Regions from separate parts of the Rhodoligotrophos defluvii genome, predicted to be linked through region 3. Evidence: predicted binding sites of a transcription regulator. Region 3 holds the regulator's gene; each other region holds the start of a gene.
What was found. Region 3 encodes LexA, which represses DNA repair genes until DNA is damaged. Its sites were predicted from a motif close to TGTTCNNNNTGTGTTCNG; they were not measured.
Positions count from the first base shown of each region.

Region 1 (9,723 bases), on a different contig from region 3:
ATCATCTTCGCGGTGCCGGGCATCGTGCTGGCGACGATCTTCGTCACTTTCCCGTTCGTTGCCCGCGAGCTGATCCCGCTGATGCAGGACCAGGGCAAGCAGGACGAGGAAGCCGCGCTATCCCTGGGCGCGCGGGGCTGGCAGACCTTTCTGTTCATCACCATTCCCAACGCAAAATGGGCCCTGCTCTACGGCGTGCTGCTCTGCAATGCGCGGGCGATGGGAGAGTTCGGCGCGGTTTCGGTGGTGTCGGGCCATATCCGGGGCGAGACGAACACCATGCCGCTGCATGTGGAAATCCTTTACAACGAGTATGCTTTTGTGGCGGCCTTTGCGGTGGCCTCGCTGCTGGCTTTGCTTGCGCTGGTGACGCTGGTGGTGAAAACATTCCTGGAATGGCGCTTTGCTGCCGAGCTGGCGGGCACGGTGCGGCACTGAGGATGGGCATTATGGCTGCTGATGCGATTGCGAACCCGTTCATTGCCGCCTTCGAGGCAGAAGCCACCGCGCAGCCGAAGCCGAAGGCTGCCGGCGCGTGGGGCCAGCCGATTGCCGTGACCGTGGAGGGGGTGCGCAAGTCGTTCGGCGACACGCCCGCCCTGCACGACGTTTCCCTGGCGATCAGGCCGGGCGAGCTCATCGCCCTGCTAGGGCCGTCCGGTTCCGGCAAGACCACGCTGCTGCGCATTCTGGGCGGGCTCGACGAGCCGAGTGGCGGCCGCGTTCTCTTCGGGGACGAGGATGCGCTGCGCTTGTCGGTGCAGGAACGCAATGTGGGCTTCGTCTTCCAGCATTACGCGCTGTTCCGCCATATGACCGTGCTGGACAACGTCGCCTTCGGCCTCAAGGTGAGGCCCGGGGGAACGCGTCCGTCACGGCGGGACATTCGCGAGCGCGCGCTCAATCTCATCCGCCTTGTTCAGCTCGAGGGGTTTGAGAAGCGCTATCCGGCGCAGCTCTCGGGCGGTCAGCGGCAGCGGGTGGCGCTGGCCCGCGCGCTGGCCATCGAGCCGCGCATCCTGCTGCTGGACGAGCCGTTCGGGGCGCTGGATGCCAAGGTGCGCAAGGACCTCAGGCGGTGGCTGCGCGAGCTGCATGACCAGACCGGCCATACCACGGTGTTCGTGACCCACGATCAGGACGAGGCTCTGGAACTCGCCGATCGGGTGGTGGTCATGAGCAATGGCCGCATCGAGCAGGTGGGCACGCCGGACGAAATCTATGACGAGCCCGCAACCGCCTTCGTCGCCGGGTTCATCGGCGAGGCGAGCCGATTCGTGGTCCAGGTGGAAAAGGGCGACGCCCTGCTGTATGAGCGGCCGATCAAGCTGCCGGTCGAGGTGCCCCGGGACGGGCGCTATACGGTTTTCGTGCGCCCGCAAGACATCCTGCTGGGGCCGAGATCGCCGGGCGACCTGCCGGGGGTGGTGCGCGCCATTCGCCGGCACGGGGCACTCCGGCGCGCGGAAATCGCGCTGGCCGACGGCTCGTCGGTGGTGGAAGCGGACTCTGCGGCCTTGATCAATCTGCGGGTCGGCCAGCAGGTCGGGCTGACCTTCAGCCGGGTCGCGCTGTTCCCTGCCGCCGAGGGGCAGAGGTGAGCAGGCGAAAAGCTCTTGAGCATTTCCGCTTTTCTTCGAATCGCGGAACCGCAGATCAAGGTCTTGCTTGGTCGCATTTTCTTCACGCGAACCGGTATCCACTTCGCTCGAAAAATGCTTAGGCTTCCAGGCAAAGGCCGAGCTGCTTCTCGCTGCGTTCTATAGAAGGTGAGCGCCAATGGATCGCATTCCAAGGTGGCGCTGGCGGAGGGGATATGACGTCGATCGATTGGAAGTTTCTGCTGCTCGATTACCAGGGACGGATCGGGCGGGCCTTGTGGTGGCTCGGCATGCTGGCCGTGCTCGTGCTGTCGTTCATCGGCTATCTGCTGTTTGGCTCCGATGGTCTGCTGGCCTATCTCACCAATCTCGTTCTCCTGTTCTTGACCCTCTGCATCCATATCAAGCGCTGCCACGACCGCGACCAGAGCGGCTGGTGGGTGCTGCTGCTGTTCATTCCCGTGGTCGGTTTCCTTTGGGCACTGATCAATCTCGGGCTGCTCGAAGGCACCCCCGGGCCGAACCGATTCGGCCCGGATCCGCTCGGGCGCGTGTAAGCGTCATCTCTGCGAACCGAAAGCCGGTCAAGGGAACAGGTGCTTTCCACCTCATCCCGCCAGCCTTCGGCTCGGGATCATGCGCTGCTCATGCGGCGGCCACGCGCGCGCCTCAGCCTTACCGGCTTGCCGGTCCCCGGCTGGCCGGGGGCCGACTGGCCGGAGCGAGGCCTCACTCTGCTGCCTGCGAGGAGGCGCTCTGCCGCTGCATGTGGCGCCCCTCGAGGATCTCCTCGGCGATCTTGTTGGAGAAGGCCTCCAGATCTCCCGGGTTGCGGCTGGTGATAATGCCCTGGTCCGTAACCACAGGCTGGTCGACCCATTGGGCACCGGCATTCAGCATGTCGGTCTTGATCGACTTGTAGGAGGTGGCCTTGCGATTCTTGATGATGCCGGTCTCGATCAAGAGCCAGGGGCCATGGCACACGGCCGCGATCACCTTCTTCTGGCGGTCGAAATCACGGATCAGCGCCAGGACTCGTTCGTTGATCCGCAGCAGATCCGGATTGATCTGGCCGCCGGGTATGACGATGGCGTCGTAGTCGTCGGCCTTGACCTGGTCAACGGTGAGATCGACCGGAACCTCCCGGCCCCAGTCCTTCATATCCCAGCCCTTGATCTTCTCGGCCTCGGGCGAGGCCACATGCACCGTGGCGCCGGCCGACCGCAGGCGGTCGCGCGGCACTTCGAGCTCCGACTGCTCGAAGCCATGGGTGGCGACGATGACGATCTTCTTGCCTGAAAGGTCATGCATGGCTTGCTCCTGAGTTTGCGAGATTGCTCTGGGAAACAAGCCTTCGCGGGCAGGGTTCCGACATCGCGGCGAGCCTGCCCTCGTCATTCGGCCGCAGCCCTGCGGCTTGCCCGATGCCGCTGCAGAACCTCCTTCAGGAACCTGCCCGTGTGCGAGCGCGGGCTGGCGGCCACCTGCTCGGGCGTGCCGACCGCCACGACCTCGCCGCCGCCGTCGCCGCCCTCGGGACCTAAATCGATGATCCAGTCGGCGGTCTTGATCACCTCGAGATTATGCTCGATGACCACCACGCTGTTGCCCTGCTCCACCAGCTCGTGCAGCACCTCCAGGAGCTTTGCCACGTCATGGAAATGCAGCCCGGTGGTCGGTTCATCCAGAATGTACAAGGTGCGGCCTGTGGCACGCCGCGACAGCTCCTTGGCGAGCTTGACGCGCTGCGCCTCGCCGCCGGAGAGGGTGGTGGCCTGCTGTCCCACCTTGATATAGCCAAGACCGACGCGGTCGAGCGTTTCCATCTTCTCGCGCACGGCCGGCACGGCCTTGAAGAACTCCTTCGCCTCGGCCACCGTCATGTCGAGCACATCGGAGATGGACTTGCCCTTGAACTTCACCTCCAGGGTCTCGCGGTTGTAGCGGTGCCCGTGGCAGACGTCGCAGGTGACATAGACGTCCGGCAGGAAATGCATCTCGATCTTGATCAGACCGTCGCCCTGGCAGGCCTCGCAGCGCCCGCCCTTGACATTGAAGGAGAAGCGCCCCGGCTGGTAACCGCGGGCCTTTGCCTCGGGCAGGCCGGCAAACCATTCGCGGATCGGCGTGAAGGCGCCGGTATAGGTGGCCGGATTTGACCGGGGCGTGCGGCCGATCGGCGACTGGTCGATATCGATGATCTTGTCCAACAGTTCGAGCCCGTCGATCCGGTCGTGGGCGCCCGGCTGCTCGCGGCTGCTCATCAGCTTGCGCGCGGCTGCGCGGTACAGCGTGTCGATGGTGAAGGTCGACTTGCCGGAGCCCGAGACGCCGGTGACGCAGGTGAAGAGGCCGAGCGGGATTTCAGCGCTCACATTCTTCAGGTTGTTCGAGCGTGCGCCCACCACCTTGAGCATTCTGTTCTTGCTCGGCTTGCGCCGCTGGCGCGGCACGGGAACCTGCATCATGCCGGTGAGATATTGGCCGGTGAGGCTATGGGGCGAGGCCATGACCTGCTCGGGCGTGCCCTGGGCCACGATCTCGCCGCCATGCACGCCCGCGCCCGGGCCGATATCCACGACATGGTCGGCCAGGCGGATCGCATCCTCGTCATGCTCGACCACGATTACCGTGTTGCCCAGGTCGCGCAGGCGCTTGAGCGTGTCGAGCAGCCGCGCATTATCGCGCTGATGCAGGCCGATCGAGGGCTCGTCGAGCACATAGAGCACCCCGGTGAGCCCGGAACCGATCTGGCTCGCCAGCCTGATGCGCTGGCTCTCGCCGCCGGAAAGGGTGCCGGAATTGCGCGAGAGCGTGAGGTAATCCAGACCCACGTCCACCAGGAACCGCAGCCGCTCCCGGATCTCCTTGAGGATGCGTCCGGCGATCTCCTGCTGCTTGGGCGTGAACGAGACCTCGATCGAATCGAACCAGGCCTGCGCCTCGCGAATGGATTTTTCCGTGGCTTGGCCGATATGCAGGCCTGCGATCTTGACCGCGAGCGCCTGTGGCTTCAGGCGATAGCCCCCGCACGCTTCGCAGGGGTGATCCGATTGGAAGCGCGAGAGCTCCTCACGCACCCAGGATGATTCCGTTTCGTGCCAGCGGCGCTCGATATTGGTGACGACCCCTTCGAAGACCTTATGGGTCTTGTAGCTGCGCACGCCGTCATTATAGACGAAGGTGATTTCTTCCGGCGCCGAACCGTAGAGGATCACATTGCGCACGCTCTCCGGCAGCTCTTGCCAGGGCGTGTCCATGCTAACGCCGTAATGCTTGGCGAGGGCCTCGAGGGTCTGCACGTAATAAGGGGAGGTATTGCCGGTTCTCGCCCATGGCAGCACGGCGCCGCGGCGCAGGGAAAGGCTGGGGTCCGGCACGACGAGCTCGCCCTCGAACTTGAGTTCCGTTCCCAGTCCGTCGCAGCGCGGGCAGGCGCCATACGGGTTGTTGAAGGAGAAGAGCCGCGGCTCGATCTCATCGATGGTGAAGCCCGACACCGGGCAGGCGAAGCGCTCGGAGAACGTCACCCGGCGCGGATTGCCCCGTTCGTCCCTTTCATCCGCATGTTCGGCGATGGCGATGCCGTCGGCGAGGCCGAGCGCGGTCTGCAGGCTGTCCGCCAGCCGGCCGGCAATGTCCGGGCGCACGACGATTCGGTCGACCACCACGTCGATATCGTGCTTGAACTTCTTGTCCAAGGCGGGCGCATCTTCGATCTCATGGAACTCGCCATCGATCTTGACCCGCTGGAAACCCTGCTTCTGCAGCTCCGCCAACTCTTTCCTGTACTCGCCCTTGCGGCCGCGCACAACGGGGGCGAGCAGATACAGCCGTGTGCCTTCCGGCATCTCCAGGATGCGGTCGACCATCTGAGAAATGGTCTGGCTCTCGATGGGAAGCCCGGTCGCGGGGGAATAGGCAATGCCAACCCGCGCGAACAGCAGCCGCATATAGTCATAAATCTCGGTCACCGTGCCGACGGTGGAGCGTGGATTGCGCGAGGTGGTCTTCTGCTCGATGGAGATGGCGGGCGAGAGCCCGTCGATCTGATCGACATCGGGCTTCTGCATCATCTCGAGGAACTGTCGCGCATAGGCCGACAGCGATTCCACATAGCGACGCTGGCCCTCCGCATAGATCGTGTCGAAAGCGAGGGACGACTTGCCGGAACCCGACAGCCCGGTGAACACGATCAGCTTGTCGCGCGGAAGCTCGAGCGAGATGTTCTTGAGGTTGTGCTCCCGCGCGCCCTGGATGGACAGGACCTTACGCGAAGAGGAGGGGCCAAGATCGTTGCTCATGGGTGTGACATTTCCACAAGGCGACGACAGGCCGTGCTTGTCGCCCTGACAGCGCTCCGCCCGCCGGATTGCGGTTGGAACAATACAAGAACAAAATTCCCGATGGACGTCAATGGTGCATGTTGCGACCGTTGCGCCGCTGGAACGTAGTGGCCCGGCCTGGCTTTGGCAATGCGGCCTTTCGGAGACGGCGCCGCGTCGCGAGAGTTCAGGCTGCAGGGACAATGCAAGTCATTCAAAAGAAACGCCGACCTGTTTCTTCCGACGACGGCGGATTGTGTGAGTTTTCCCCAGACGCAAAATGCCGTTCAGGAAAAGCATTGCGTGAGGAAGCAGGATGTCATAGAACAAAAAGGAAACAAATGCGCGGATGGGGGCCTTCCTGTGGGAACAGGGGACCGGGGGTGGTGAATGCCCGGCAAGCGCGCTAGGGTGGCGGCAAACAGGACGTGTGCCGAAAGGAGAAGTCTCATGGCAGGTTCGGTGAACAAGGTGATCCTCATCGGCAATCTCGGAAAGGATCCCGAAATCCGGCACACCAAGGATGGTCGCCCGGTCGCGTCGTTCAGCCTGGCGACGACGGAGAATTGGCGCGACCGCCAGAGCGGCGAACGCAAGGAGCGGACGGAGTGGCACAACATCGTGATCTTCAGCGAGGGCTTGTGCAAGGTTGCCGAGCAATACCTGAAGAAGGGGTCCAAGGTTTATGTGGAAGGGCAGCTGCAGACCCGGAAATGGCAGGATCAGAACGGCAATGACCGCTACACCACCGAGGTGGTGCTCCAAGGTTTCAACGCGACTTTGACGATGCTGGATGGTCGACCGGGAGCGGGAGGGGATGTGCAGGACATTGCCGGCGACTTCGGCCGTTCCGGCCCGATGGATCGCGGCCAGCGCCGTCCTGCGCAGAGCTTCTCCGAAGAGCTTGACGACGAGGTGCCGTTCTAATCCTTTGCTTGAGCGTTGATCTTTGCCGAAAACCGGTTCCCAACGTTTTGCTACCCGCGGACCTTCGGTTCGGGGATCACGCTAACGGCGCGCATCTGCCGAGGGCTTTGATCTTCGGTCGCGACGGGGCGACCCAGACGCGTTGCCCAAGCCTCATATTGGTTTCTGCTAACCTTTTCATTGGACGATCAGGCGCATAGTCGGTTTGGGTTGGGTGCTCAGGCTGGCATGCGATTGTCGAGACGATGGGAGTTGGGCATGCGCTGTGCCGTTCTCTTGGTCATGTTGATGCTTGGTCCAATGAACGCTGCGGTGGCTCAGCAGGCAGCCGGCGGACAGCCGGAAGCAGAGCTGTCGTCAGGGCAGGCCGCTGCGCAGGCGCCCGACCGGCGGGCAGGGGCGAGCTCGCAGCCGACACCTGCTGCACTGCCCGCTCAGCCCATGACCGGCCGGATGCTGAGGGCGCTGTTCCCTGGCAAGTTCGAGGCCGTGTGGAAGAACCGGCGCACGCTTATCATCGGTGCGGACGCGGACGGACGGCTGAAGGGTTACTCGGACGGCAAGTATGATGCCGGACGATGGGAAATCAGCGGCAACAAGCTCTGCATCTCCTTCGCGGTGTGGACGGGCGGAGATCGCAAATGTGGCGAGGTCTATCGCGGCGATGGCTGGTTCATGGGGCTGTTGAACAAGAAGGGCGAGGCTCATCTGCGGTTCAGGAAGCGCTAAGCCCCGCGGCCTGGGGATGATCTTCATTTCGCTTGATACGGCTGGCGAGGGTCGCTAGGCGGGATTAGACTTGCTTTCCGCGTCTGGAGGTCACGATGCGTCCCAACGATTTCCGATCGCTCGATTTCGGGCTGGGCGACACAGCCGACATGCTGCGCGATACGGTTCGCGCCTTCGCGGCGGACGAGATCGCGCCCATAGCCGCTGCCATCGATCAGACCAACGAGTTCCCGCGGCATCTCTGGCCCAAGCTCGGCGCGCTCGGGTTGCACGGCATCACAGTCGAGGAGGAGCATGGCGGTGCGGGCCTCGGCTATCTCGAGCATTGCGTCGCCATGGAGGAGATTTCCCGGGGATCGGCAGCGGTCGGGCTTTCCTACGGCGCCCACTCCAATCTTTGCATCAACCAGATCCGCCGGAACGGCACGGACGAGCAGAAGCGCCGGTTCCTGCCGAAGCTGATCTCGGGCGAGCATCTCGGTGGGCTCGCCATGTCCGAGCCCGGCGCGGGATCCGACGTGGTCTCGATGCGGCTGCGTGCCGAAAAGCGGGGTGACCGCTATATCCTGAACGGCACCAAGTTCTGGATCACCAACGGCCCCGGCGGCGATGTGATCGTGGTCTATGCCAAGACCGATCCCGCGGCTGGGCCCCGCGGCATCACCGCCTTCATCGTGGACACCTCGAGCAAGGGCTTTCGGGTGGCGCAGAAACTCGACAAGCTGGGAATGCGGGGTTCGGACACGGGCGAGCTGGTCTTCGAAGATTGCGAGGTGCCCGAGGAAAATGTGCTCGGGGCGGTCGGCAAGGGGGTCAACGTGCTCATGTCGGGCCTCGATTACGAGCGGGCGGTGCTGGCGGCGGGGCCGCTCGGCATCATGCAGGCGTGCCTGGATACGGTGCTGCCCTATGTGCACGATCGCAAACAGTTCGGGCAGCCGATCGGGACATTTCAGTTCATCCAGGGCAAGATCGCCGACATGTACACCACCCTGAATGCCGCGCGTGCCTATGTCTACGCCGTGGCTCGGGCCTGCGATCGGGGGCAGACCACCCGGAAGGATGCAGCGGGAGCGATCCTGTTCGCGGCGGAAAAGGCAACCTGGGTGGCGCTCGAGGCGATCCAGTGCCTCGGCGGCAACGGCTATATCAACGACTATCCGACGGGCCGCCTGCTGCGCGACGCCAAGCTCTACGAGATCGGCGCCGGGACGTCGGAGATCCGCCGTATGCTGATCGGCCGCGAGCTCTTCGAGGAATCGGCTTGATGGGAGGAGACCGGCAGGACCTGTCTGTTTCTGCACCGCGTGTTTCTGCATCTCTGCATCGCGCGCGCCTGCAGGCGTTGAAACAGGCTGTTGCTTGGCGCGTTTGGCACGCCTGAGACCGTACGCACGCATCGCGTCGGCGCGGGACGGGAGCGCTGCCTGAGATGTCGGTGAGGTTCCGGGGGCGTGATGCGCGTTTTGGGTGTGCCTGACGGGAAGGCGGAGCAGGAGGCCTGACCGGGGCGGAGCGGAGGGATGCCGGTGCCCGTGCCTGTCGGCGTCCTGTCGTGTCTTCGCATTCTATAGCGTGGTGCGCTATTGGCGTGGTGCATCGGTATCGAGAGGGAGGCGGAACAGGGCGCCGCGGTGCGTCCAGCTTTCTCACCTCGCCGTGGAGGCACTGCGGTTCGGTGTGACATGGTTGGGGTGTTCCGTGCGGCAAGTGCGGCGGGCTCTCTTGATGGCGGGCCTTTTAAATGATGGCGGGTCCGCTTAATGGGCGGGGCATCTTGTTGGCGGGCCCGCTCAGCGGTGGCCGTTCTTAACGGCGGGCCCTTTTAACGGTGTACGGCGTGCCTGTTTAACGGGGTGCCACGTGGCGGCCTCGATGCGCGTCTGGGGGTACGTTCCCGTCTGTTGTGTCGCGTAACGCATGCTGTTCGGTTGTGTCGCGTAACGTCGTGTCGGGTAACGCGTGCCGGCCGCTGAGACGCTGCCTGCTGTTGCGTTGGATGGGTTGACGCAGTCGCTGCGGCTGCCGTGTCGCCCGGGGGTTGGTGGCTGATACTGACGGCTCGGCGCGATGTGCTTGGGCTCTTTCGTTTCTGCCCTGCGCCTGTGCGATCCTGCCGCGCACGGCCTGCAGGGCCTGTT
Region 1 is NZ_SZZM01000002.1:648-10,370, reverse strand. It holds gene cysW (sulfate ABC transporter permease subunit CysW) at 1-438, shown strand, start outside; gene E4P09_RS09160 (sulfate/molybdate ABC transporter ATP-binding protein) at 549-1,601, shown strand; gene E4P09_RS09155 (DUF805 domain-containing protein) at 1,817-2,158, shown strand; gene E4P09_RS09150 (type 1 glutamine amidotransferase domain-containing protein) at 2,331-2,912, opposite strand; gene uvrA (excinuclease ABC subunit UvrA) at 2,996-5,905, opposite strand; gene E4P09_RS09140 (single-stranded DNA-binding protein) at 6,377-6,853, shown strand; gene E4P09_RS09135 (hypothetical protein) at 7,154-7,582, shown strand; gene E4P09_RS09130 (isovaleryl-CoA dehydrogenase) at 7,678-8,850, shown strand.
Region 1: the regulator LexA is predicted to act here: its motif matches at 6,249-6,266, upstream of E4P09_RS09140 (single-stranded DNA-binding protein).

Region 2 (9,723 bases), on a different contig from region 3:
CCCGGGCGGAACACGAGATTCCCATCCGCACGCCCCGCCTCAAGCGCGACCACCTGCTGGCCGTCGCCCCGGAAGATCTCCGTGACGAAATCGCCGCCAGCGAGCTCTCGGCCGTTTTCACCACCCGGTTCACGCGCCGTCGCCACCGGGCCGGAGAAGGCGAGGTCGCCGAGCTCGCCTTCGACCGGGGCGAGATCGTCCATGGCGCGGAGAAGGTGCCGATCTGCGAGGTCGAGGTTGAGCTCAAGGGCGAGAACATCGGCGCTTTCGTCGCCGTCGTTCTGGATTTCCTCGACCGGGTTCCGGCAAGCCTCATCGCCAGCGGCAAGGCGGCCCGCGGCTATCGCCTGGTCTCGGGAGAGGCGCCGGCGGCTGTCCACGCGCGCAAGCTGTCGCTGCCGCCACGCATGCTTCTGCCGGATGCGATCCGGCTGATGCTGCGGCATGGCTTCACCCAGTTCCTCAACAATGTGCCGGCGGCCCATGCAGGCTTGCCCGATGGGCTTCACCAGATCCGGGTGGCCTTGCGTCGCCTGCGGTCGACCATCTCCGCCTTCGCCCCGGTGATGGACACGACCGATGCGGCGCGCCTGCTCGAGGGGATCAAGCAGCTCTTCGCCACGTTCGGCGCCGTGCGCGAGGCCGATGTCTTCGTGGCCGATACCCTGCCGCAACTGGTCAAGGCCGGCATGAAGCCGAGCCTGGCCGAGCTGGTGGAGGAGGAGGCCGCCCGCTGCCGTCGTGCGGGACAGGAGAAGGTGGTGGCACAGCTGGAAAGTCCCGACACCGCCCGGCTGGTGATCGAGCTCTACGGATGGATCGAGGCTGGCAGCTGGCTCAAGAGCGGCACCCCGCTCGATAAGCTGCTCGCCCGCCGCCCGGTCGCCGACTTCGCGGCGCCGCGCCTGCGCAAGCTGCACAAGCGCTTGCTCAAGAAGGGGAGGGCGGCACGGCAATCGGTCGTGCTGGACGAGTGGCACGAGGCGCGCATCGCCGCCAAGAAGCTGCGCTATGCGGCGGAGCCCTTGCTGTCGACGCTCGATCTGCCGGCCGAGCTGGCCGACAGCTACCGCAAGACGGTTGAGGCGATCCAGAGCGAGCTGGGCCGGCTGAACGACCTCCATGTCGCCGAGGCGTTTCTGGAGCGGCTCGTCCAAGAGGCAGCCCCGCAACGGCGCCGGCCGCTGAAGCGGGCTTTGGCGGTTCTGCACGACTGGCGCCATTCCGCCGAGGACAGCTTCATCGTCGAGGCGGCCCGCGCCTTCCGCCAGTTCGAGAAGGCCGGCTTTCCCTTGCGCAAGAGAACGGGCGAGGAATGACCTTTTCGGTTGCGGTCATGAACACCAAGGGAGGCTGCGGCAAGACCACCGTCGCCACGCATCTGGCCGCGGGCTTTGCCGCATCCGGCCTGATCGCCGCGCTTGCGGATTACGACAAGCAGAAGAGCGCTTGTCTGTTCGGAGAGCTGCGCCCAGAGAGCGCCGCCCCCATCGAGGTGATCGACTGGCGCGGCGCTGGCTTCGGCAAGGTCGGCCGCTCCGTCCAGCGGCTGATCATCGACTGTCCGGCATCCCTCAAAGCCGGCCGCGCTCGCGAGGTCATCCGCGAGGCTGACGCCGTCGTGGTGCCGGTGCAGGCCTCCATCTATGACGAGCGGGCGACCATCCGCTTTCTCGATGAGATCGAGGATCTCAAGAAGATCAGGTCGGGCAAGAAGCAGATCCTGCTGGTGGCCAACCGCTTCCGCCCCACCAGCCCCCAGGCCAAGCGGCTGGAGCGGGTGCTGCTGGGCCACGGCCACGCCATTGTGGCGCGCATCTCCGACAAGAGCCTTTATCCCAAGCTCGCCGAGCAGGGGCTGACCGTGTTCGATCTCAAGAGCAAGTCGGCCGCCAGCGAACAGGAAAGCTGGCTGCCCCTGCTGGAATCCTTGGAAAAATCGGTAAGCTGAGGTCCAGCCCTAAACCTGGGCCTTACTCGAGCGCTTGTCTATGCCTTTGAAATGGCCGCGGGCTTGCAGCCAGGCCAGCAGAGCAAGCGAGGGGAGCGCGGCAGCCGAAGTGAGAATGAAGAACACGACCCACCCGGTGACCTCGGCCACATAGCCGGCCGTCGAGGCGAGCACGGTCCGGCCCACCGCGGACAAGGCCGAGAGCAGCGCATATTGTGTGGCCGTGTGCAACGGGCTGGTGCACAGGCTCGACAGATAGGCCACGAAGATCACCGTCCCGATGCCACCGGCGAAATTCTCGACCGAGATGGCCACCGCCAGCGCGGTAAGATCGGTGCTCATCCAGGCGAGCCACGAGAACACGAGGTTCGAGGCCATCTGCAGAATGCCGGCAATCCACAGGCAGGCCGCCATGGGATAGGTGCGCGCGATGAGGCCGCCGGCAAGGCCGCCCAGCAGCACGGCGAAAAACCCGACCCCCTTTACGATCGCCGCATAGGCCGTCTTGTCGAACCCGATGCGGATGACGAACGGGCCCGTCATCACCCCGGCGAAGGCATCGCAGAACTTGAACAGCAGCACGAACAGCAGGATGGCCGCCACATAGGGCTTGGACAGGAAATCGGTGAAGGCGCCGATTGCGGCGCCCCATAGCTTGAGCACGGGATTGCCGACGGCCGCGGCCTCCTGCGCCTCGTTTTCGGCAGCCTGCTCCGCTTGTTCCGAGGCGCGGGGTTCGGTCGCAAGCAGGCTCGCGCCCATGCCCACCGCCATGAGAGCGGCCATGGCCGCATAGCCGTAGAACCAGACGCTGCCCGCCGCGATGCCATTGGCCTCGAGCCAGCCGACAAGGGCGATGACGAAGGCGGAGGAAACCAGCATGCCGACGCGATAGGCGGGCACGAACACCGCCATGCCGGCGGCCTGCTGGTCCACGCTGAGGCTTTCCACCCGGAACGCGTCGATCACCGTGTCCTGGGTGGCGGAGGCCGCAGCCAGCAACACCGCGCCCAAAGCCACCCACCAGGGCGATGCCACGGGATCGAGACTGCCCAGGAATAGGATCGTGCAGATCAGCAAGAGCTGCGACAGGATCAGCCAGCCGCGGCGGCGCCCCAGCAGCCGCGACAGCACCGGCACCTTCCAGGCGTCCACGATCGGCGCCCACAGGAACTTGATCGTGTAGGGCAGGCCGACCAGCGAGAACAGGCCGATCGCGCCGAGATCGACACCGCGGTCGGCCATCCAGATCGCCAGGGTCGAGCCGGACAGAGCCAGCGGCAGCCCGGACGAGAAGCCGAGGAACATCACGATCAGCACGCGCGGTTCGAGATATACGCGCAAGCTTTTCAGCCACCGCGCCCATTGCTCTGCTCTCGCCGTATCGCTAACGCTCATTCCACAGGAGCTCCTTGTCTTGCCTGCCAGAGCAATCATTCAGGCATGACCATAATGAGGCCAGAGCACGATGTCCTTGCTTAACCGTCTGGCCAGGGCCGATTTGCCGGCTCGGTCAAGACGGCGGCCGCACTGCGATCTCGCTGATCCGCCGAGCAAGCCGTGTGCCAGAACACGCGCGCTCCTCGTTCTCGCGTGAACAGAGCGCCTAGCGAGGAAGGCTACTCCCCCGCTGCAAGCCGTGCCCCGGCGGCACCCATGCGCGAGGGCCCGGTCACTGCGGCGCTTCCGGCGGGGGCCTCAGCCCCGGCTGCGGTGGGCGACAACTCCATCTGCTCGATCCGCACCCCGCGCCTGGCGATCTTGTCCGCCGAGATGGCGATCTTCTCGATATCCTGATTGGCTTGGCCGAAATGCTTCTTGAGATCCAGCACCCGGTCGTGCAGCCGGCCGACATCATCCAGAATCGCCGCCACCTCCGCCTTGATCAGCCCCGCCTGCTCGCGCATGCGCACGTCCTTGAATACGGCTTGCAGCGTCTGCACTACCAGCATCAGGATATTGGGCGAGGCGATGATCACCCGGGCGCGATGCGCCTGCTGGATCACATCCTCGAAATGCTCGTAAAGGTCCGCATAGATCGCTTCCGAGGGCACGAACATCACCGCCGTGTCGTGCGTCTCGCCGGAAATGAGATATTTCCCGGCAATGTCCTTGATGTGCTTGGCCACGTCCTGCCGCAAGCGCTGCGCCGCCATCCGGCTCTCGCCCTCGCTGCGCGCCGCCTTGAGCGCGGAGAACGCCTCCAGCGGGAATTTGGCGTCGATCACCAGCTTGCGCCCGGTCTCCGGCAGGTCGACCAGGCAGTCCGGCCGGGTGCCGTTGGACAGGCTCGCCTGAAAACCAAAGGTCCCCATCGGCAACCCGTCCCTGATGATAGCCTCCATCCGCGCCTGGCCGAAAGCGCCGCGCGCCTGCTTGTTCGACAGGATCTCCTGCAGGCTCACCACCTTCGAGGTGAGCTCGGTGATGTTGCGCTGGGCGCGGTCGATGACCGCGAGCCGCTCGTGGATCTGGCCGAGGCCGTCGCCGGTGCGGCGCGCCACCAGATCGAGCCGCTGGTCCAGGGTCCGCGCCAGATGGCTCTCGCGACTGGCCACGATGTCGGCGAACGAGCGCAGCTGGCCCGAAAGCTCCACCAGCCGCTGCTCCACCTGCTGCGTCCGCGCGAGAGAAGCCTGCTCGGCCTCCCGTCCACGGCGCGCCGCCCGCCATGCCAGGAACAGGCAGGCGGCGAGCAGCAGAAGCGCCGCCACGCCGAACGCCGCGGCCGCATGAATATAGCTTACACGCAGCCCGGCCATGAGGAGCAGGGGTTGATCTAGGTCCAGCATGGCCGCGATCCTACCAGATCTGGCGCTCAGGTCTAGACCAAAACGTGAACATTTGGACTGGCCGTTGAACCTGGCCGGGCAAACGGCAGGTTGCAATTGACCAGCATGCGCCCGTCGCCTATCTGACGGCCTGGAGGTCATTTCATGAGCATTCATACCATTATTCAATTGCCGGACTCGCGCCTGCGGGAGGTTTCGAAGCCGGTCGTCGCCGTCACGGACGAGATCCAGACATTGGTCGACGACATGTTCGAGACCATGTATGCGGCACCGGGGGTTGGCCTCGCCGCCATCCAGATCGGCATGCCGCTGCGCATCTTCGTCGCCGATGTGGCCAAGGGCGAGGAGCCGCCTCAGCCGCTCACCTTCATCAATCCTGAGATCACCTGGTCGTCGGAGGCGCTGACCGAGTATGAGGAGGGCTGCCTGTCCATTCCCGAATATCAGGACCTGGTGCAGCGCCCCGCGGAGGTGAAGATCCGCTTCCTCGACCGTCATGGCGTACAGCAGGAGATGCATTGCTCGGGCCTGCTGGCAACCTGCGTCCAGCACGAGCTCGATCACCTCAACGGCGTGTTGTTCATCGATCACCTCTCCCGGCTTAAGCGGGAGCGGCTGCTCAAGCGCTTTGCCAAGGCCAGGCGGCTGAAGGAAGTGGGTTAGCCCCGCCGTTTGGCGATGGCGAAGGGGAGGGGCCGCCGATGCGCCTGATCTTCATGGGAACGCCGGCCTTCTCCGTGCCGGCTCTGAACGAGATCCTCGGCCAGGGGCACGATATCGCCGCCGTGTACACCCAGCCGCCGCGTCCGGCCGGGCGCGGCATGGGCCTGCGCAAGTCCCCCGTTCACGCCTTCGCCGAGGCAAGCGGGCTCGCGGTTCGTCATCCCGAGAGCTTGAGGGATCCGGCCGAGCAAGCCCGTTTCGCCGCATCGGGCGCCGAGGCGGCGGTCGTGGTGGCCTATGGCCTCATCCTGCCCCGTGCCGTGCTCGATGCGCCCGCCCTCGGCTGCTACAACATCCACGCGTCGCTTCTGCCGCGCTGGCGGGGCGCCGCCCCCATCCAGCGCGCCATCATGGCCGGCGATGAACGCACCGGCATTTCCATCATGCGCATGGAGGCGGGGCTCGACACCGGGCCCGTCTGTCTCACCGAGACCGTGCCGATCACCGCCGAAACCACGGCCGGCGACCTGCACGACCAGCTCGCAGAGGTCGGCGCGAGCCTCATGGTGCGCGCGCTCGCCGCCCTGTCGCGCGGCGGGCTGGCCTGCAATCCGCAGCGCCCGGAGGGGGTGACCTACGCGGAGAAGATCGGCAAGGCGGAAGCACATGTCGACTTGAACCAGCCGGCTGGCCGCGTGCTGCGGCACATCCACGGGCTCTCCCCTCATCCCGGCGCTTGGGTCATGCTCGATCCGGCGGCCAAGCCGGTGCGGCTCAAGCTGCTGCGGGTGCAAATGGCGGACGGGGAGGGGCGGCCGGGCGAGGTGCTGGACGATGCGTTGACCATCGCCTGCGCCAGTGGTGCCATAAGGCCGCTGCTGGTGCAGCGCGAAGGCAAGTCGCCCATGGAAACGGCAGAATTCCTGCGCGGCACGCCTATCCCCGCAGGAACCGAGCTCGGCTAACGCTGTGCGGCCGTCAGACCGGCCGCACCTCGACCACTTCCGGAATGAAGTGCCGCAGCAGGTTCTCGATTCCGTGCTTCAGCGTGGCGGTGGAGCTCGGGCAGCCGGAGCAGGCGCCCTCCATGTTCAGGAACACCACGCCGTCCCGATAGCCGTGGAAGGTGATATTGCCCCCGTCTTGCGCGACCGCGGGCTGCACGCGGGTCTCGAGCAGCTCCTTGATGGTCTCGACGATCTCCTCGTCCGCATCGTCGAAGAATTCCTCCCCTTGCACCTTCGCTGATGCGCCTTCATCGAGCACCGGCTGGCCGGAGAGGTAATGCTCCATGATCACGCCGAGAATGGCCGGCTTGAGGTGCTGCCACTCGCCATCGGCCTTTGTCACGGCGACATAGTCGTCCGCCAGGAACACGCCGGTCACGCCGTCGATCTCGAACAGCCGGCGCGCCAGGGGCGAGACCTGCGCCTCGTCCTCGTTGCGGAAGTTCCGCGGCTCGCCGGCAAGCACGGCACGGCCGGGCAGGAACTTCATGGTGGCCGGGTTCGGGGTGGCTTCCGTCTGGATGAACATGCGCAACTGTCCTTGGGCAAGCGGCTCTTGATCGCGATAAGAGATCGCGATTCTCGAGGCCGAAACGACATCTGTGCTTAAAATAGTTCTAGGGTGCCGCCAAGTCCAGGCGCGGGCCGGCTGGAATGAGGCGCTTTCCCGAGTGGCGGGATAGCGCTCTGCGCAACGTGCCGGCCCAGCCGTCACATCACCCAGCCGCCGTCGATGACGTGGATCTGTCCTGTCACGAACCGCGACTCGTCGCTGGCGAGATAGATGATCAACGGCGCGATCTCGTCGGCCGTGGCCAGCCGGCCCATGGGCTGACGGGCGATGAAGGCCTTGCGCGCGGCCTCGTAGTCGCCGGACGCCCGCATCCGCTCGTTCAGCGATGGCGTGTCCACCGTGCCCGGACAGATCGCGTTGCAGCGGATCCCCTCGGCTACGTAATCCGCTGCCACCGCCTTGGTCAGCCCGATCACCGCCGCCTTCGTGGCGCTGTAGACCGCGCGATTCGGCACGCCCTTCACCGAAGAGGCGACCGATGCCATGTTGATGACCGAGCCTCCGCCCTTCGCCAGCATCAGCGGCAAAAAGGCTTTCAAAACACGGAATTGGCTCTTTACGTTGAGATCGAACGAGAAGTCCCAGCGCTCCTCCGTCGTCTCGAGAATCGTGCCGTTGTGGACATAGCCGGCGCAATTGAACACGATGTCGGGCGCGCCAACCCGCGCCGGCGCCTGCTCCACATCCTCGGCCTTCAGCACGTCGAGCACGAAGGTCTCGATCTCGCTGTGCTCTGCCGCAAGGGAGGCGAGGGCATCGCTCGAGATATCGGTGGCGAACACGCGCGCGCCTTCCCGCGCCATGGCGGAGGCAGCTGCTCGCCCGATGCCATGCCCGGCGGCCGTGATGAACGCCGTCTTGCCCGCAAGTCTTCCCGACATGCTCCTCTCCCGACCGATTCCCGCCTGAAATGCATAATCCGTCTGGGGAAAAGCGCAAGACTGGGCAGAAGGCGCATGACAGCCGCCCGCGAGATCAGTTCAATAGAACAGGGTTCAGCCAGGGAGAGCGCATCAGATGCGGATTGGATTCGCAGGGGTGGGATTGATGGGCCAAGGCATGGCCGAAAACCTGTTGCGGCATGGCCATGAGCTCAATGTGCTCGGCCACCACAATCGCAAGCCGGTCGAGGCGCTGGCCGCCCTCGGCGCCGTGGAGTGGAAGGACGCGGCCGCGCTCGCCGCCGAGAGCGAAGCCATTATCCTGTGTCTGCCCAACTCCGCCGTGGTGGAGGCGGTGATCGAAAGCATGGGGCGCGAGATGCGCGCAGGCCAGCTGATCATCGACACCACCACCGCCAACCCGGAATCGACCCGCAGGCTGCATGCGCAGCTCAAGGAGAAGCACATCGCCCTCGTCGACGCGCCGCTGGCCGGCGGACCGAAGGAATCGAAAGCCGGCCAGCTTGGCGCGCTGGTGGGCGCCACCGAGCACGATTTCGCGCGCGCTGAGCCCCTGCTGGCCTGTTTCTGCCGCGAGATCTCGTGGTTCGGTCCGCCCGGTTCCGGCAATACCGCGAAATTGATCAGCAATTATCAGGTGCTCGGCACCGTTGCGGTCATCGTGGAGACGTTCCGGCTGGCCCGCGAAGCGGGTATCGATTGGAAGAAGCTCTATGACGTCATGCTTTGCGGGTCAGGCAACTCGCTGGCCCTGCGCCGGATCATGGATCAGGCGGTGACCGGCGACTTCGACGGTTATCCCTTCAGTGTCGCCAACGCCCGCAAGGACATCACCTACGCGCTCGATCTTATCCGTTCGATGCAATGCACAACGCCTCTCGCAGAAGCAATAAACGACGTCTATGTTAGGGCGGCCGCTTCGGGCGATCCGCAGCGGTTCATCAGCCAGTTACTGGCGGAGGAATTCCATCAGCACGACTGAAGATTGGGGGCCGGATGACCGAACTCACGCTCAATGTCCTTGCAACCGGTATCGTGGAGGAGGGTGCGTTCGCAGTGCTGGACCGCGTGCTTGAGTCCAGGGCCGCAGGCAACGATGTCATCAATCTCGGCATCGGCCAGCCGGACCTCGCACCGCCCGAGCATGTCATTGAGGCCGCCATTCGCGCCCTGCGCGACGGCCCGCATGGCTATACGCCCCCCGTCGGCATCGACAGCCTGCGCGAAGCCGTCGCGGCCGACGTCGCCACCCGTTTGGGCGCGCCGGTCACCCCCGACGAGGTGGTGATCGTGCCGGGGGGCAAGGTCACCCTCTTTCTCGCCACCACCCTGTTCGGCGGGGCAGGGGCCGAGATCCTGTACCCGGATCCCGGTTTCCCGCCCTATCGCGAGGCGATCCGCTTGTCCGGCGCGCGGGCCATTCCCTATCCGATCCGTCAGGAGAACGACTTCGCCTTCGAGCCGGACGAGGTGCTGGGCCTCGTGACCGAGAACACGCGGCTGATCATCATCAACAGCCCGGCCAATCCCACCGGGGGCGTGGTGGCGCGCGCCCAGCTGGACGCGCTGGCCCGCGGGCTGGCGGCCCATCCCCATATCGCGGTGCTGAGCGATGAGATCTACGCGCATCTCGTGTTCGGCAACGGCGAGTTCGTCAGCATCTTGGGCTATCCCGAGCTGCGCGACCGCGCCATCGTGCTCGATGGCTGGAGCAAGACCTTCGCCATGACCGGTTGGCGCCTCGGCTTCGGCATCTGGCCGGCACGCCTGGTGCCTTACGTGCGCAAGCTGATCTCCACCACCTATTCCTGCGTCAATGTCGCCGCCCAGGCCG
Region 2 is NZ_SZZM01000001.1:106,998-116,720, reverse strand. It holds gene E4P09_RS00530 (CYTH and CHAD domain-containing protein) at 1-1,319, shown strand, start outside; gene E4P09_RS00525 (ParA family protein) at 1,316-1,951, shown strand; gene E4P09_RS00520 (AmpG family muropeptide MFS transporter) at 1,961-3,349, opposite strand; gene E4P09_RS00515 (DNA recombination protein RmuC) at 3,571-4,743, opposite strand; gene def (peptide deformylase) at 4,888-5,406, shown strand; gene fmt (methionyl-tRNA formyltransferase) at 5,445-6,371, shown strand; gene E4P09_RS00500 (NifU family protein) at 6,385-6,942, opposite strand; gene E4P09_RS00495 (SDR family oxidoreductase) at 7,125-7,868, opposite strand; gene E4P09_RS00490 (NAD(P)-dependent oxidoreductase) at 8,005-8,871, shown strand; gene E4P09_RS00485 (pyridoxal phosphate-dependent aminotransferase) at 8,886-9,723, shown strand, end outside.
Region 2: the regulator LexA is predicted to act here: its motif matches at 4,777-4,794, upstream of E4P09_RS00515 (DNA recombination protein RmuC).

Region 3 (9,723 bases):
GGCAAGGGCTGCCTCGATCTCCGTCCGCTTCTCCGCCCAGCGGCGGCCCGCATATTGGGTGGGATGGGTGGTGAGCGGCGCCGTCGGTTTCGGCGGCTGCTCGCGCCAGATCGCATCGACGAGATTGGCATCCTCGACGGCGACCATCTCGGCCTCCGCGGCGGCACAGGCCTTGGTATAGCGCTCCACCTGCTCCATCGTGAGAAGCCACGGGTCATAGCCGATGCGCTGCCCGCGCTTCAAGGCGCCACGGAGCCACTCTGCCGGTGGCTCCTCCACCAGATGGCGCAGCTCGATGAGGTTTGTGTCGACCTGGTTTCGCGCCTGGATCGTGTAGCGGCCATCGACGAACAGGACGGCCTGGTCCAGCAGGATGACCGCAAGCCCCGCAGAGCCCGAGAAGCCGGTGAGCCACCGCAGCCGCTCAGCATGAGGAGCCACATACTCGCCCTGGTGCTCGTCTGCGCGCGGCACGATATAGCCGTCGAGACCGCGCTGCAGCAACTCATCCCGCAGTGCGGCAATCCGCTCGGCGCTCTCGCGGTGATTACTCCCGCCTTCGAAGCTTTGAAACATGCTGGGCCTCCGGTCCCTTCTGCTTATCCGGAGCCGCTCTATCGCGCAACAGCCCTCCGATTTGCGGGCTGCAGGCCACCATTATGGGCTGCAGATCGGGGCTCCGCCTCCCCGCTCCTGCAGATGTCATGAAGCTGCCATGCTGAAAGCGCAATACTAAAGCTCTTGGATGGGACCGTTTGACATCTATAACGCGAGCTCATAGGCTAATCACAACAGTACCGTGCAGAACGGGAAAGAGCTTCGGTGTCACCGGTCTCGCTCGACCGCCTATCGATTGGGCAGGCTCACATCGGCAGTGCCCCTCGGGTAAGTTAGGCAAATCTATGGCAGACGAGACTGCTTTTCGGCCGTTCAGTTGCGGGGCCGTTTCACGACTGCTTCTAAATTGCGCGAAAACTGCCGTCATGATGATCACCACTCCAACCAGCGGGTGGGATGTTAACGAGGGATTAACGAGACATGCGCGAAACGCAATGCTGCGATGCAAACAAGCCGCTGGCGAGTGCACCATGGCCACGCCTATATAGCGCGTGGAACAACGCGGTGGGGTTCTCTCCCAGACGTGTAGCACCGGGGGCGGTGCACCTGGTCCGCAGCCGAAAGGCCGTTCGCGGATGAGAGACACCGTGCAAGATGCGATGGAGAATGAAATGAGTGTCATCAGTTTCGAAAAGGACCGTTCGGTCAATGGCCGTTCTGTCCGCGCGGGGGGTGCCGAGCAGGCTTCCTCCGGCTTTGCCGGCCGGATCCTGGCCCGTGCGAAGCGTTATCTGGAGCTGTCCCGCGCCGAGCGCGAGCTCGACCAGCTGGACGACCGGCTCCTGGCCGATATCGGCCTCAACCGCGGCGATATTCGCCGCATGGTCTGGGGTACCGAGGCTCAGCGCTAAGCACCGCCGCTAACGGTATCGGATCGCCAGCGCTGAGTTTCTGGTCTGGTGGAGCGGTCGATGCGACCTTACGCCAGGCGGACCGGACACTGGGTTAAGGACAATGCCTCGAAGCACCGCTTCGGGGCATTGTTCGTTTGCGGGGCTTGCCAAGCACCAGTGTCGACCAGCCGTCGATGCGGATCCTGCGGTGCAGCAACAATCCGTGCGGACGATAGGCGGCGAGAATCCGCGCCTCCTGCGAGTGGGTGAAGCCAGAGAGGATCACGCGCCCCCCCGCCGCCAGCAGCGCGCACAGGCCCGGGGCCAGCGCCTTGAGCGGCTGGGCGAGGATATTCGCCATAACGAGCCGGTAGAGGCCGCGGCTGCGGATGAGCGGGTGCGACAGCCCAGGCGCACAGCGTGCCGCAAGCTGGGGGCCGACCCTGCATTTGATTGCATTGGCTGAAGCTTGCGCCACCGCAACCGGGTCGATATCCGTGGCGAGCACGGGCAGGCGGGTCGCTTGCGCATAGGCGATGGCGAGAATTCCGCTGCCGCAGCCCAGGTCGAGCGCCGGGCTCAGCCATCTGCTGCACGGCGCCTGCTCTTTCAAAAGTTGGTCGAGGGCCGCAAGGCAGCCGCTGGTCGTGCCATGATGGCCGGTGCCAAAGGCTAGGCTCGCCTCGATTTCTATCGCCTTTGTGCCCGGCGGCGCGCGTCCGCGATCATGCGCCCCATGAACGAAGAATCGGCCGGCCCGCACGGGGGCCAAGCCCTTTAGGGACGCCGCCACCCAGTCCCGTTGCGGCAGCGGCGCCAGCGACCAGGGGCGCCCCGCGAGCATGGGAACGTCTGCCGTATCCGGTGGGCTTGCAAAATGCGCCTCCACCCGCCAGCACACTTCGTCCGCCTCCTCCACCAGCGACACCGAAACTGGGGCCGGCTCGAGCAGGTCCATCTCATCGGCCAGCCGATGAGCCTCGTCCAATGGCAGATTGCTGACGGTCAACACATGCATCGAGGCGCTTATGGCCCGCCGTTTGGCCTCGATCAAGCTTTCGAAGAGCGCGATGTGGCTTGCCGGCCCGGCGCATGCGCCGCACAGCAGAGCGACAGCTGAGTGCCCGCAACTGGGCCATGCCAAGCTTCCGCAGCATTCAGCTCAGCTTGTTGCCACAGCGCCCGCCGAGATTTTGCCCAGTGGCAATCTCAGTGGAGTGCGAAACTATGCTTGGCTTAATCCCCATCACAGTGTTGGGAAGAGTCATCACGGAGTGGCGGCGCGCGACGGCGCCGGCCGATGAAACACCATCGTGCCGGCAAACCGAAGAGGCCGCGGCCGGCGATGCCGGCGCATGCGGACCGGGGCTCCCGATGTGGGATAAGCTTCCCTTTATCGACATCTGGCCGTTGATCTGATTGGACACGGAGGCTGTACGCGTTCGCCGGGATCATTTTCTTTGATGCCCGGCAACGCGGCTTCGCGTTCCGGGTGTAGTTTGGCACCTGTGGCATCTTTCATGGCCATGGGAGCGATCCAATGCCTTCGCCTTCTTGCCCAAATGGCTAGTTATTGGCTCCCCCCGTCCTAAACGGGAGCGCAAATGATGATGCACCAACTCGCTACAGCCGCGGAGTTGTTCTTTCCCATTCGACTGCTCGTAAAGCTCGGCTTCAGCCTGTTTGGCGGCTCCGACGCCGACCAAGACCACGTGGGCGCGCCAAACGAGACCGCCACCGCCGTCGAGCTTCCGCTTGCCCCGGCGGAACCATCGCATGAGAACGCGATTCCCGAGCAGCTGCCGCTCGTCGCGCCTGCGATCCTGGCAGTCGCCGACGACAGGGCTTTCGCAAACGAAGAAGACGAGACGGCCGAGGCTTTGCCATCCGCAGGAGATGCCGGGATTGCGGAGGCCATGCTCTCCGCGCTGGTCCTATGGTCAGGCCTCGAACCTGAAGAGGAAACAGCTCGGCAGGAAGCGGCAACCACAAGTGCAGACCTGCCCGCCCAGCCTGCGACGGCACATGAAAGCACCGAGCGGATGCCTGTCTATCATCCCCATCTCGAATTGCCGATCAATCCCGCCCTGCTTAAGAAGATTTGCGACGGCCTTCACGCCATCGGCCGCCCTTGTTCGGCGATGGCCCTTGCAAGCCGCGTCCGCACGCCCAAGCAGAACGACGAGAGTGACCTCCGCGAGGAGACCCATGGCGAATTTCATTCCGCTCACGCCGCCGAGGGAACGTCGGATCTCCTGGTTCTCGCCTGAGCCTCGATTGGCGGCGTGACCCCGCGTGGTGCGCTCGCGACCCGCGTTCCCCAAATTGCCTGTTCCCCTCCGGGATCAATTCCCAAAGCATTCTCGAGCGAAGGGGATGCCGGTTCGCGTGAAGAAAATGCGACCAAGCAAGAACCTGAAGCGGTTCCGCGATTCAAAGAAAAGCGGAACAGCTCTAGAACGGGATGATGGTTCGTTGAACCGCCATCCCGCTCCAATCCTGCGAATCCCGCGTTGGGCGTAGTCCTTCTCCGAAAACCAGTGTCCGCGTTCCCCTCGTGGATCTCCGGTTCCCTGGCGCAGATCGTTGGCCTTGCCTGGTGATCACCCCAATGACCACGCCCCGTCGAATTGAGGAGCGTGGGGATGGCCCCGCGCCCCTTCCCTAATGGAGCCGGACTCACACCTCTCGATTGCGCTCGGGGAGTTGAATACGACGGGCGGACTGTGAAGGCTGCTCGGCAGCCCGCATCAGTGTCTGCTTTGGCCCTGACGGCCCAGCGGAGCCAAGCCATGACCTTTTTTCCAACGACACCAGCAACTTGCGTCACTGCCGCGCGCGGCAGTCCACACAGAGGCCATGACGGAAAGCCAGCGGTATCTCGCTACCTCCCTTGAGCACAAGGCATCGCACGCCCCAAAGCTCATAATGCGGCAATCCCCAGCCCTAATACCGCCGGATCAGCGCGACGAGCTTGCCCTGGATACGCACCCGGTCGGGGCCGAAAATGCGGGTCTCATAGGCCGGGTTCGCGGCTTCCAGAGCGATGGAATCGCCCTTGCGCCGAAGCCGCTTGAGGGTCGCCTCCTCCCGGTCCACCAGAGCAACCACGATCTCGCCGTTATTGGCGTGATCGGCGCGCCGGATAAGAACCGTGTCACCCTCCAGTATACCCGCATCGACCATGGAATCGCCTCTGACTTCTAAGGCGAAATGCTCGCCGCTTCCCAAGAGATCGGGCGGCACGGCGATGTTGTGGGTATGATCCTGAATCGCATCGACCGGCACGCCGGCCGCGATGCGCCCCATGACCGGAACGATGGCCGGGGTCAGCGAGTCCTTGTCGCCGCCCGCCGTGGGGCGCACCTTCCCCAGAGATCCTTCGATCACATTGGGGCTGAAGCGCTTGGGTGCAGACGAACCCAGGCTGCCCGCATGGCTATCAGGCAGCCGGACAACTTCGAGCGCCCGTGCCCGGTGCGGCAAACGGCGAATGAAGCCCCGCTCTTCCAGAGCGGTGATCAGGCGGTGAATGCCGGATTTGGACCGCAGGTCCAGCGCCTCCTTCATCTCCTCGAACGAAGGCGGCACACCAGCTTCCTTGAGGCGCTCGTGAATGAACATCAGAAGCTCGTGTTGCTTGCGCGTCAGCATATCAGGCCAATCCCGGCTGGCGAGCGGCGAACGATTTGAAAACGGCCGCCGACTCGAAAGAGAACAAAGACGAAACCCTTATACGCGTTCTATATATGTTCGGCAAGGTTAAGGCGGCGTAAATTTGCAGGCTCGAAGCCTTGAAAGCTGCCCAATCCCGCCCACGGTCTGGCGGCCCCAGCACAGGGAGATCCGCAATAAGGGGCGGGCGGGTCAACCATCGGCATGTCGCAAGAGATCGAGCCGAACCGTCCGGAGCCGATCAGCATCCGCCCGACGCCGGTCGGCCCGAAAAGACCGGCGGTCGTGACATGAGCAACCAACGACCGAAACACAACCACGATCGGGGGCGCCCGCACGGCAGCACCCGACCTCACGAGCATCATCCCGCCGCTTGGACCGGCGTGATCGGCAACAGCCCCAAGCCCGGGCGGGCTGCTCAATCGAGATCGACCGCGTCGCTCTCCTCGCCCCGCAAGAGCGAGCTCGCCACCAGCCCCGCATTGCTCCGGATTGCCTGCTCGATCTGCGCCGCAATGTCCGGGTTGGCCTTTAGAAAACTCTTGGCGTTCTCCCGCCCCTGCCCGATTCGCTCCGAATTATAGGAGAACCAGGAGCCGGACTTCTCGATGATGCCGGCGGTGACACCGAGATCGAGCAATTCGCCCGTCTTGGAAATGCCCTCGCCATACATGATGTCGAACTCCACCTGCTTGAACGGCGGCGCCACCTTGTTCTTGACCACCTTTACCCGAGTCTGGTTCCCCACCACGCTGTCCCGGTCTTTGATCGCGCCGATCCGGCGGATATCCAGACGCACCGAGGCGTAGAACTTGAGCGCGTTGCCGCCCGTGGTGGTCTCGGGATTGCCGAACATGACGCCGATCTTCATCCGAATCTGATTGATGAAGATCACCATGCAATTGGACTTGGAAATCGAGCCCGTGAGCTTGCGCAGCGCCTGACTCATCAGACGTGCCTGCAGACCGGGCAGGCTTTCGCCCATTTCGCCGTCGAGCTCGGCCTTGGGCGTGAGCGCGGCGACCGAATCGATGACCAGGACCTCGATGGCGCCCGAGCGCACCAGCGTATCGGCGATCTCCAGCGCCTGCTCGCCCGTATCCGGCTGCGAAATCAGCAACTCGTCGAGATTGACCCCCAGCTTGCGCGCATAGACCGGATCAAGCGCATGCTCGGCGTCGATGAACGCACAAATGCCGCCGCGCTTCTGCGCCTCGGCGACCGTGTGAAGCGCGAGCGTGGTCTTGCCCGACGATTCCGGTCCGAAGATCTCGATCACCCGGCCCCGCGGCAGGCCGCCGATGCCGAGCGCGATGTCGAGCCCCAGCGAGCCGGTCGAGACGGCTTCGGTCTCCACCGCCTTGTCGCCCTGCCCGAGCTTCATGACGGAGCCCTTGCCGAAATGCCGCTCGATCTGTCCGAGGGCCGCTTCGAGCGCCTTTTGCTTGTCCATCGCCCCGCTCTCGATCACCCGTAATTCTGGTCTCGACATCTGGCGCTCCTTATTTCACATGCGTCTGTGCCGCGCAACGGAACCGCGTGCACCCCGCAAGTGTACGCATTTTGTTTCATTTTTGTTCTGTTGACAAGTCCCTTCGCCGGAGCAGCTCCCATGGGATGGGTGGTTCTTGTGGAAATCCCGTGAACGGGGTCGGGTGCCGGTTCGAGGGGCGCTGCAAGTACAATCAGACGCCAGTGGGGAGAGAGAAGCGCGGCACCCGACCCCTCTCCGCACCATCGGCGGAGCCGGGAGGGGCGGAGATGCTTGGCGGCAATGGACCAGATCCAGGCCGCTGCACCGTTGAGACGGCGCAACCACAACCTTTATACGGTGAATATCCCCGTAATACAACTTTTTAGTGTTTGCGCAGTCCCCATGATTCCCCCAAAGATGGTCGGTGGCCAAACCAAGTCCAAAACGAGGCGTCTCGGCGGCCAGCGGGGGTCTTGCGTCTAGGTTACGGATTATTTATGCTGCATCGCAAAAGAAGAGTGGTCCCGGTAAATGTTTGCTAAGGAGTATGGAACTTTCTGATCGAAAAGCCGTTTACGCGTCAGCTCTCCGCCCACTACACGAGAATAACGGAACAAAGCAGATGCCTCGTCTCATTGTCGTCTCCAACCGCGTTGCACGATTTGGTCAGAATGAGGCGAATACCGGAGGACTAGCGACAGCGCTCAAATCGGCATTGGAGGATCAGGGCGGCATCTGGTTCGGCTGGAGCGGCGACACAGTCGACGGCGAGCCCGGCCCGCCGCGGCGCGAGGTGCACGGGCCGATCATCCGCGCCACCGTCGACCTCCAGCGCAACGAGTTTCAAAGGTTCTATACAGGCTTCTCCAACGGTGCATTGTGGCCGCTCCTGCATTATCGCACCGATCTCATGGATTTCCATCAGGCCGATTACGAGGCATATCAGCGGGTGAACGAGCGCTTCGCCGTGGAGCTGATGCGGCTGTTGCGGCCCGATGACGTGATCTGGGTCCACGATTACCAGCTGTTCCCCCTCGGCAGCCATCTGCGGGCCATGGGCGCTCACCACCGCATCGGTTTCTTCCTGCACACGCCCTTCCCGCCCTGGCAGATCATATCGGCCCTTCCCGTGCACAGCGACATTGCGGAGGCCTTGGCGGCTTATGATCTGATCGGCACCCAAACCGATGATGATGCCCAGTGCATGCGCGAATTCCTGCGCCGGGTTTTGCAGCTCAATTTCATGGGCGAGGAATCGCGCGCCGGGAAAACGCGGCTGCGGGTCACCGCCTTTCCCATCAGCATCGATGCGCGCAAGATTGCCGCCGACGCAGCCCGGGCCGCCGGAATGCTCCAGACCCAGAGCCTGCTCAAAAGCCTGGACGGGCGCGCCCTGGTGATCAGCGTCGACCGGTTGGATTACACCAAGGGCATTCTGCAGCGTATCGCGGCCATTGACCACTTCCTCAAGCGCTTCCCCGAGCGGCTCAACGATGTGAGCTTCCTCCAGATCGCGCCCCCCACCCGCGACCAGATTCCCGCCTATCGTCGGCTGCAGAAGGCGGTCGAAGAGGCGATCGGGCGCCTCAACGGACAATATGCCGGCCTCGATGGCGTGCCGATCAAATACCTGCGCAAGTCCTTCGCCCAGTCGACCCTGTTCGGCTTCTACCGTGCCGCCAATGTGGGCCTGGTGACGCCGCTGCGTGACGGCATGAACCTCGTTGCCAAGGAATATGTCGCCTGCCAGGATCCCCGCGACCCAGGCGTGCTGGTGCTGTCGTCCATGGCCGGTGCGGCCAAGGAGCTTGATGCGGCTCTGCTGGTCAATCCCCATGATCCTGCAGCGACGTCCTGCGCCATTCGCCAGGCGCTCGATATGAGCCTCAGCGAGCGGATCGCGCGCCATCGGGCGCTGATGGACAAGCTGAAGCAGAATGATCTCGACACGTGGCGGGCGAACTTCACCCGCGCCCTGGTCAGCCGCTCTCAGGAGCCGGCCGTGCCGCCCTTCGTGCCCGCCGCATCAGGCGCCATCGCGATCGCCCCCTGACGCGCCGCCGGCGCAGACGCAGCCTCGGCAGATACTGCCTTACCAGACGCTGCCTGGGCAGACGCTGCCTGGGCAGATGCTGCCGGAGGCGCTGGGGCTCTGCCCTCGGGCTGCGGAACGATAAGGCTTGCAAGCCACGCCCGGAATGCCGCGACGCTGGGCACGCGTTCATCCGCCAGTGTCCGCTGCGGGTCGCCGACCCGCAGCGCAATACCGCCAAAGCTGCGCGCCAGAGCGAAAGCATCTTCGTCGGTGATGTCATCGCCCGCAACCAGCGGCCGCCGGCCCTTGAACGGCGGCTCGGCCAAGAAGCAGGAAATCGCGGTGCCCTTGCTTGCACCGCGCGGCTTGATCTCCACCACCATCTTGCCCGGCTGCAGCCCGAGCGATGACGTGAACGGTGCGACCACCCTGGTCACGGCATCCAGCACTTCGAGGCCGAGATGCGGCACCAGGCGGTAATGCATGCCGATGGCCTTGCCCTTGTCTTCCAGCAGCACCCCGGGATGGCGCTCGGCGAAACGGCGCAACTCGTCCTTCACGGCAGCCAACGCGTCATAGTCGACCGGCAGCTCCTCGAGATCGCCCTGCACATTGCGCCGCTCGAGCCCGTGCAGTCCAGCAGCAGGCAGTCGACACGGCGCGAGCAAGGTATCGATGCTCTCGAGCGTGCGCCCGCTGACGACAGCCAGCGCGCCATCGAACGATGCGGCGAGATCGGTCAGCATCCCGCATAGCGCCGGGTCGCCCTTCACGTCTTCCGGCCGGGGGGCCAGCTCGAACAGGGTGCCGTCCAGATCGAGGAACAAGGCCCAATCCGGCTCGCGCCGGAGCCCGATCGATCCGGATTCGTCGAAAACACTGTGGTCTGCTGCGGATACTGCCATCATCGGTTTGAACTGCTGCCGCCTCGTGTGGTTCCCCTGCCAAGCGCGGCGATCCTACCTGAAAACCCCTTACAGGTGCACCCGCCACCGTCGATCGCCGTTGAACGTTTGTTCAAAACCACCGAGCGCGATCTGGACAGGCCCGAAACCCTTCGCCAAGATACCGCAGGACTCCACGGCAAT
Region 3 is NZ_SZZM01000007.1:118,915-128,637, reverse strand. It holds gene E4P09_RS23160 (aminopeptidase P family protein) at 1-576, opposite strand, end outside; gene E4P09_RS23155 (DUF1127 domain-containing protein) at 1,230-1,469, shown strand; gene E4P09_RS23150 (50S ribosomal protein L11 methyltransferase) at 1,564-2,460, opposite strand; gene E4P09_RS23145 (hypothetical protein) at 3,056-3,721, shown strand; gene lexA (transcriptional repressor LexA) at 4,398-5,105, opposite strand; gene recA (recombinase RecA) at 5,545-6,618, opposite strand; gene E4P09_RS23130 (alpha,alpha-trehalose-phosphate synthase (UDP-forming)) at 7,223-8,653, shown strand; gene otsB (trehalose-phosphatase) at 8,590-9,543, opposite strand.